Regions from separate parts of the Shimwellia blattae DSM 4481 genome, predicted to be linked through region 2. Evidence: predicted binding sites of a transcription regulator. Region 2 holds the regulator's gene; the other holds the start of a gene.

Region 1 (3,426 bases), 1.5 Mb from region 2:
CATCAGTGATTGTGACCTCGGTACTGGTGCCGGTTCTCACCTCTATCTGGTCACGTCATGCAAAAAAAGCGCGGATCTCCGCAGATATACGCGCTGCGGTGAAATAACCCGCCGCCCGCTTTCCTGAACCCAAAAGGGGCCTGTTGGCCCCTTTTTGATGGCTCAGTTCGCCATACCCAGCCCCACGACATTGGCCGCGATAATAATCACCACGCAACCCAGGCTCAGCACACGCACTGGCTGGCGACCGGCGTTATTCCACTCCTTAAGCACCAGCCCGACCAGACCGCCGCACAGCACATAGAAGCTCATGTGCAGCATCCAGCTCATATAATCATACTGGGCCGGGATCCGCGCATGGCCCCAGGCATAGAAGAAGAACTGCAGATACCACATTAACCCGCCCAGGGCAGAGAGCAGCACGTTGGTAATAATCAGCCCCCGGGCCTGGGAGAAATCCGCCCTGACCGAGAGCGACGGCACCCGCGCCAGGCGGATAAAGCAGTAACCCAGGTTAATGACGGCACCACCGCCCATGATCACCACATAACTTGGCAGCGCCACATACAGCGGATCCACCCCCAGCGCGGCGGCGGCTTCATGCATGGGTTTGGCGGCGTTCATGGCAAAAGACATCCCGGCGGAAAAAATACCGCACATCACCGCCAGCATAAGCCCTTTTTTGAGGTTGAACTCTTCGGCTTTGATGCCCATTTTGCGCTCTTTTAGCTGCCCGGCCCGGGTCACAATCGCCACCCCGATAAGCGCAATCAGCACCCCGAGGAGCGTCATTTGCCCGCCGGGGGTGCCCACCAGTACGCCAAACTGGCCGTTCAGAATTGGGGTCATCAGGGTGCCGACAATCAGCGTAATACCAATGGCGATACCAATCCCCATCGACATGCCGAGGTAGCGCATGGTCAGGCCATAGTTAATATTGCCAATGCCCCACATGGCGCCGAATAAAAACACCGGCAGCAGGGTCGATGCGCTAAACGAGGTGTAGTAATCCAGCAGGTTCGGTAACAGGGCGGCGCTGACGGCCCAGGGCAGAATTATCCAGGAGACTATCCCGCCAATGGACCACATGGTCTCCCATGACCATTTTTGTACTTTTTTAAACGGAGCGTAAAAGCAGGCGGCGCTGGCCGCGCCAATGAGGTGCCACAAAATACCCATCGTAATTGCGTTACTCATTCTTATATCCTCATATGTCGAATGGGTTCGGGGCCACAAACCCCGGTACGATGAGTGTAAAAATTCACCAGCAGCATAACCTTTATACCGTTGCCGCCAGGCGGGTAAGGGTGGCAAAGAGCGGAGGAATCCCCTGTCGGTATTCACAAATCTGGCGTTTTGCGGGGGGTGATAACCTTATAAAAAACGAGGCATTGATAATCATTTTCAATATCATTTAAATAATTATAATGACCAGACTGCTTACGCGGCGTTAACAACCTCTGCCGCCCGACAATCTGGAGATGATTATGAGTTATACACTGCCATCCCTGCCGTACGCTTATGACGCACTGGAGCCGCACTTCGACAAACAGACCATGGAAATCCACCACAGCAAGCACCACCAGGCGTATGTGAATAACGCTAACGCTGCGCTGGAAAGCCTGCCGGAGTTTGCCAGCCTGCCGGTTGAGGAGCTGATCACCAAACTGGATCAACTGCCTGCGGATAAAAAAACCGCGCTGCGTAACAATGCCGGTGGCCATGCGAACCACAGCCTGTTCTGGAAGGGGCTGAAAAAAGGCACCACGCTGCAGGGCGATCTGAAAGCCGCCATTGAGCGTGATTTCGGCTCTGTCGATGCCTTCAAAGCAGAGTTTGAAAAAGCCGCTGCCACCCGTTTTGGTTCCGGCTGGGCGTGGCTGGTGCTGAAAGGCGATAAGCTGGCAGTGGTCTCCACGGCTAACCAGGACAGCCCGCTGATGGGTGAAGCCATTTCTGGTGCTTCCGGCTTCCCGATTGTTGGCCTGGATGTCTGGGAGCATGCTTACTACCTGAAATTCCAGAACCGCCGCCCGGACTACATTAAAGAGTTCTGGAACGTGGTGAACTGGGATGAAGCTGCAGCCCGTTTTGCTGCTAAAAAATAATCCTGCCTGATGTAAAAAAGCGAGCATAAGCTCGCTTTTTTTCTTTGTTATATTCTTATTTATATCGGCCACCCGGCCAGGGAAATACACAGCCGTGGCGGGCCATTTTATAAAAAACCTGGTGTTGGCATCGGACAATGTGGTTCACATCAGGGAGTTGTTATTATTAATACCGTGGTCAGCTAATAGTGCGGGCATTGATATACAGGCGGTTAAGTTTATTTCCTAGGTGTTTTTCAATACGTTGCTTGCAGGCATAAACGTGGCGGATGTTTAAATCCATCGTTTCGGCGATTTGCCGGGCAGTCATACCGTTGATGAATTTCCCTAATATAATGAATTCTGTTTGTGTCATGGTGGGGCCCCGGGTGTGAAGATCAATGTAGCCGACAAAAATTTTTCTTATTTTATCACTGGTGACGGACAGCTCATCATCATGGTAGATAATGGCGGAGATCGGCCGGTGTAATTTAAACAGGAAATTCGCCAGCGGCTGCAGGTGCCTGTCGCTGATGAGTATGATCCTCAAGCCGGACTTAGATAAAAATGTTATCCACGCATCATCTGTAAAAATATGCAGATTGGTGATGGAAAAATCGATAAAAATATACCCATTAAGCATGGCATGGTTGTTGTCTGTCAGTAATCCTTCAATAATGCCACGGTTAAAATACAGGTTATCCTCAGGCCACAGGCAAAAGCAGGGGCTGGTACAGTATGCGGTCTGAGGGGACACCTCTGGCCGTACAGAACAGTGCTGTGGGCAACTGCTGCAGAACAATTTTTTCAGTTCCGTATTGAGCCCCATTTCCCGTTTTCTCCCTTCTTCCCCTGGTATCATTTTTTATCATTTCATTCGCCTTCCTGTTATGTCAACGGGTGCTAAAAGGAGCCGGAAATTATAGAAATAAGGTATAACTGGAAAAATCCGAATATGTTAAAAAATGTTGCGCAATTGGATGTCAGGTAAAATAAGTGTGAATAACGAACGTGGTGTACTGCCTGTAACTGGTAGCAGTTTGCTTCTTACCAGGAAAATAATCCTTTGTATTAGGAAGTTTGTTTTTATAAAAATGTGGCCGCTGTCATGCTGTTATCGCACAAATAGTTAAACCCTGTGTATTATCTTCAGTGGCCAAAAATCTTCCCGGATCTTAATGGTTTTTATTAAGTTTACTGCGCATTTGATCAATTAGTGCGATGGCATGACAATAATAATCCGAACAGGAAATAAATACTCCTGGTCATTCGCGTAAACAGCCTGAGATTTTTTAGTGTCTGTTTATAAATACCACGAAAAATAACGGCTATGACGTAG
Region 2 (3,426 bases):
GGCGGTGAGTGCCGCAGGCGTGACCACCCGCCACGATGCGGCGGCGATCATGCGTGAGCATATAAAAGAAGAAGGCGTTATCCAGTTTATTCTCAAGTCCTTTGTCCAGGGCGAGTGGCGCTTTAATGTGCCGGTGCTGTGGGACGCGTATGCCAGTATCGTCGGCTGGGACGATGTGCCCGCCTGGCCACACCCGGCCATGTTTATCTGCGGTGGCGACTCGCCCTATGTAAAACCCGAGTACCGCCCGGCTATTTTACGCCAGTTCCCCCAGGCTCAGGCCCACGTGATAGCCGGTACAGGCCACTGGGTTCATGCTGAAAAACCCGACGCGGTGCTGCGGGTGATCCGCCAGTTTCTCGCCGCCGGGCAGGAATCCGCCTAAAAACTCGCCGACTGATTTTCAGATTAGCCTTACGCGTTGGCGCGCCCTGCTCCCTGTTGTATGATGGCGCGCTGATTAATACGCCCGGGCTTAATGCTCCGTCGCCTGTTTCCCCTGGCAATATTCTTTATCATGGCAAAAGAACAAACGGACCGGACGACACTCGATCTGTTCGCAGACGAACGTCGCCCGGGTCGACCGAAAACCAATCCGTTATCCCGTGACGAACAGTTACGCATAAATAAACGGAACCAGCTCAAACGCGATAAAAGCCGCGGGCTTAAGCGTGTGGAGTTAAAACTCAATAGTGACGCCGTGGATGCACTGAACCAGCTGGCAGAGGCACGCAGTATCAGCCGCAGCGAACTGATCGAAACCATGCTGATGGACTTACTCAGCGACACGTTACGCAAGACGCCCTCCCGGTAACAGAGAACCCGTCGTTCCCCGTTATCCGCCCCATGTTGCAGTCTGTGCACAAGGCGGTGATAGCAGTTTCCGCTGCAGGAGCTGTTCTGCTATCATTGACCAATCCATGGCATCAAGCAGCCACCCTATTTTAAGATTCAAGAGGTTATCTTACTCATGGCGATCGCAGGCATTTTCTTCGGCAGCGACACTGGCAACACCGAAAATATCGCAAAAATGATTCAGAAGCAGCTCGGTAAAGATGTGGCTGAGGTGCATGACATTGCTAAAAGCAGCAAAGAAGATCTGGAAGCGTTCGATATTCTGCTGCTCGGTATCCCGACCTGGTACTACGGTGAAGCGCAGTGTGACTGGGATGATTTCTTCCCTACCCTGGAAGATGTTGATTTTACCGGCAAACTGGTAGCGCTGTTTGGTTGTGGCGACCAGGAAGATTACGCAGAATATTTCTGCGATGCGCTGGGCACCCTGCGCGATATTATCGAGCCACGCGGGGCGACTATCGTCGGCCACTGGTCAACAGAAGGCTACCACTTTGAAGCCTCTAAAGGTCTGGTGGATGATAACCACTTCGTGGGCCTGGCTATCGATGAAGACCGCCAGCCAGAGCTGACCCAGCAGCGCGTTGAAGCCTGGGTTAAGCAGGTTTCTGAAGAGATGCACCTGAGCGATATTATCAACGCCTGAGTGGTAGCGCGGCGCTGGCACCCACCCGCCAGTGCCGCCTGATTGTTTTGCCCGATAACAAGAATTGCTACAAGTTTTTAACTTTATATCAGAACGCGGTACAATGACGGTCGCTTTAATGAATGTTTTTTTCTTGTGAAGCAATACTGACATTCGTTTTCTGAAGGCTGTATTTGTGTGATGTTTCGCGGTTTTCATTTATAACCATCGGTTCTATAATGAAACCCATGCATCTTTTGTCGTACCCGCTTTTAACTCCCTCCGGGGGCTAAATCGTTAAGCAACAGGATAACTCCCGCATGACTGACAATAATAACGCGTTAAAGAAGGCTGGCCTTAAAGTCACACTTCCCCGGCTGAAAATCCTCGAAGTGTTACAGGAGCCTGCTAATCATCACGTCAGTGCGGAAGAGCTGTACAAACGACTGATCGATATGGGCGAAGAGATTGGCTTAGCCACCGTATACCGCGTGCTGAACCAGTTTGATGACGCGGGCATTGTTACCCGTCATAACTTCGAAGGTGGCAAATCGGTTTTTGAGCTGACCCAGCAGCATCACCATGACCATCTGATCTGTCTGGATTGCGGCAAAGTGATCGAATTCAGTGATGACTCCATTGAATCCCGCCAGCGTGAAATTGCGGCGCGTCATGGAATTCGCCTGACCAACCACAGTCTGTATCTGTATGGCCACTGCGCTGAGGGAGACTGCCGTGAGGATGAACACGCTCACGACGACTCTAAATAATCACGCTCAGTAAACATAACCGGGTGATACCCGGTTTTTTACCGACAAAAAAACGGTGGCCAGGCCACCGTTTTTCGTTGCGACTCAGCGTACCGTTGTCGCCCGGCTGGTACGTTTACCGTCCGGGCTGACAGTACGCACCATCACCTCACCGCTGACCTGCGGGCGGGCATTATCCTGATAGCGCTGCCACTGCTTTCCGCCATCTACCGAGTATTCAATACCAAGCCCCGGCAGGCTGACATTCGCCGCCAGCACCCCGGCTGCCACCTGCGCCCCTGGCACCGGCAGGCGGTATGCAAGCGTGGTTTTATCCACCTTCGCCAGCTCACGCTGCCCCAGCAGGTTTGCAAAACGCTCCCAGTCCTGGTGCAGCGCTTTGGTATCCACATGGTGCGTGACGCCCCCCTGATACTCTTTACCGGCCTGGAAAGGTTGCTCCCACCCGGCCTGGTGCCAGGCACGCTCCGCCATGGCAATCAGGCGCGGGAACAGGCGATATTCCAGCTCATCGTCTGTGCGCACCACCTCGCTCCAGAGCTGGGCGGAGATCCCGTGAGCGCCCGGCCAGGGTTTGTCTGACTTCGCCGCGAAGGTCATACCGTCGCGATCGACGGAGGTCTCCGCATTTTGCGGCAGGTTATTGGGGGCAAAGCTGAACAGCTTGCGCTCATCGGTAAAGCGTGTTCCCCAGTAATATCCCGGCTCTTGCGGATCCACTTCATAAGGGAAGTCGAGATAGACATAATCCGGGTTAGAGATGGTCACCTCATAGCCTTTGTTCGCCCAGTCATTGACCGAATCCGCCCCGCCCCAGTACAGGGTATCCCAGAAGTTCACCCCAACGCGTTTCGTGGCGAAGGCGCTGGCATCTTTGGCATCTTTGAGGCCGTCCTGCCAGGCCTGCATCTTCTCGATACCGTGCTTATTAACAATCTTGCTCACCTCCACGGCGAACCAGCTCGGCAGGTGCTCCAGATCGGCCACTTTGCCCTCTTTCAGCATGGTCTGGCACACCTGAGACTTCGCCCAGGGCTTGTCCTGTTTGCTGAGATCCAGCTGGCCTTTACCCGCTTCCGGTTTGTTCTTATCCGTATACCCCGGGCCGAGGTAGATATTTTTCGCCTCGTCGCCACCGAAATGCCAGGTCGTCAGCGCCAGCCCGGCCTCTTTGTG

What was found. The regulator Fur, encoded in region 2, represses iron uptake genes when iron is present. The targets are predictions, from matches to a motif close to ATAATAATGAGAACNACTATCAA.
Region 1: the regulator Fur is predicted to act here: its motif matches at 1,392-1,414, upstream of sodA (superoxide dismutase [Mn]).

The regions. Positions count from the first base shown of each region.
Region 1 is NC_017910.1:89,354-92,779, forward strand. It holds gene kdgT (2-keto-3-deoxygluconate transporter) at 1-107, shown strand, start outside; gene rhaT (L-rhamnose/proton symporter RhaT) at 163-1,197, opposite strand; gene sodA (superoxide dismutase [Mn]) at 1,488-2,108, shown strand; gene EBL_RS00405 (helix-turn-helix transcriptional regulator) at 2,287-2,949, opposite strand.
Region 2 is NC_017910.1:2,767,736-2,771,161, forward strand. It holds gene ybfF (esterase) at 1-385, shown strand, start outside; gene ybfE (LexA regulated protein) at 518-814, shown strand; gene fldA (flavodoxin FldA) at 971-1,501, shown strand; gene fur (ferric iron uptake transcriptional regulator) at 1,801-2,250, shown strand; gene EBL_RS13015 (beta-N-acetylhexosaminidase) at 2,335-3,426, opposite strand, start outside.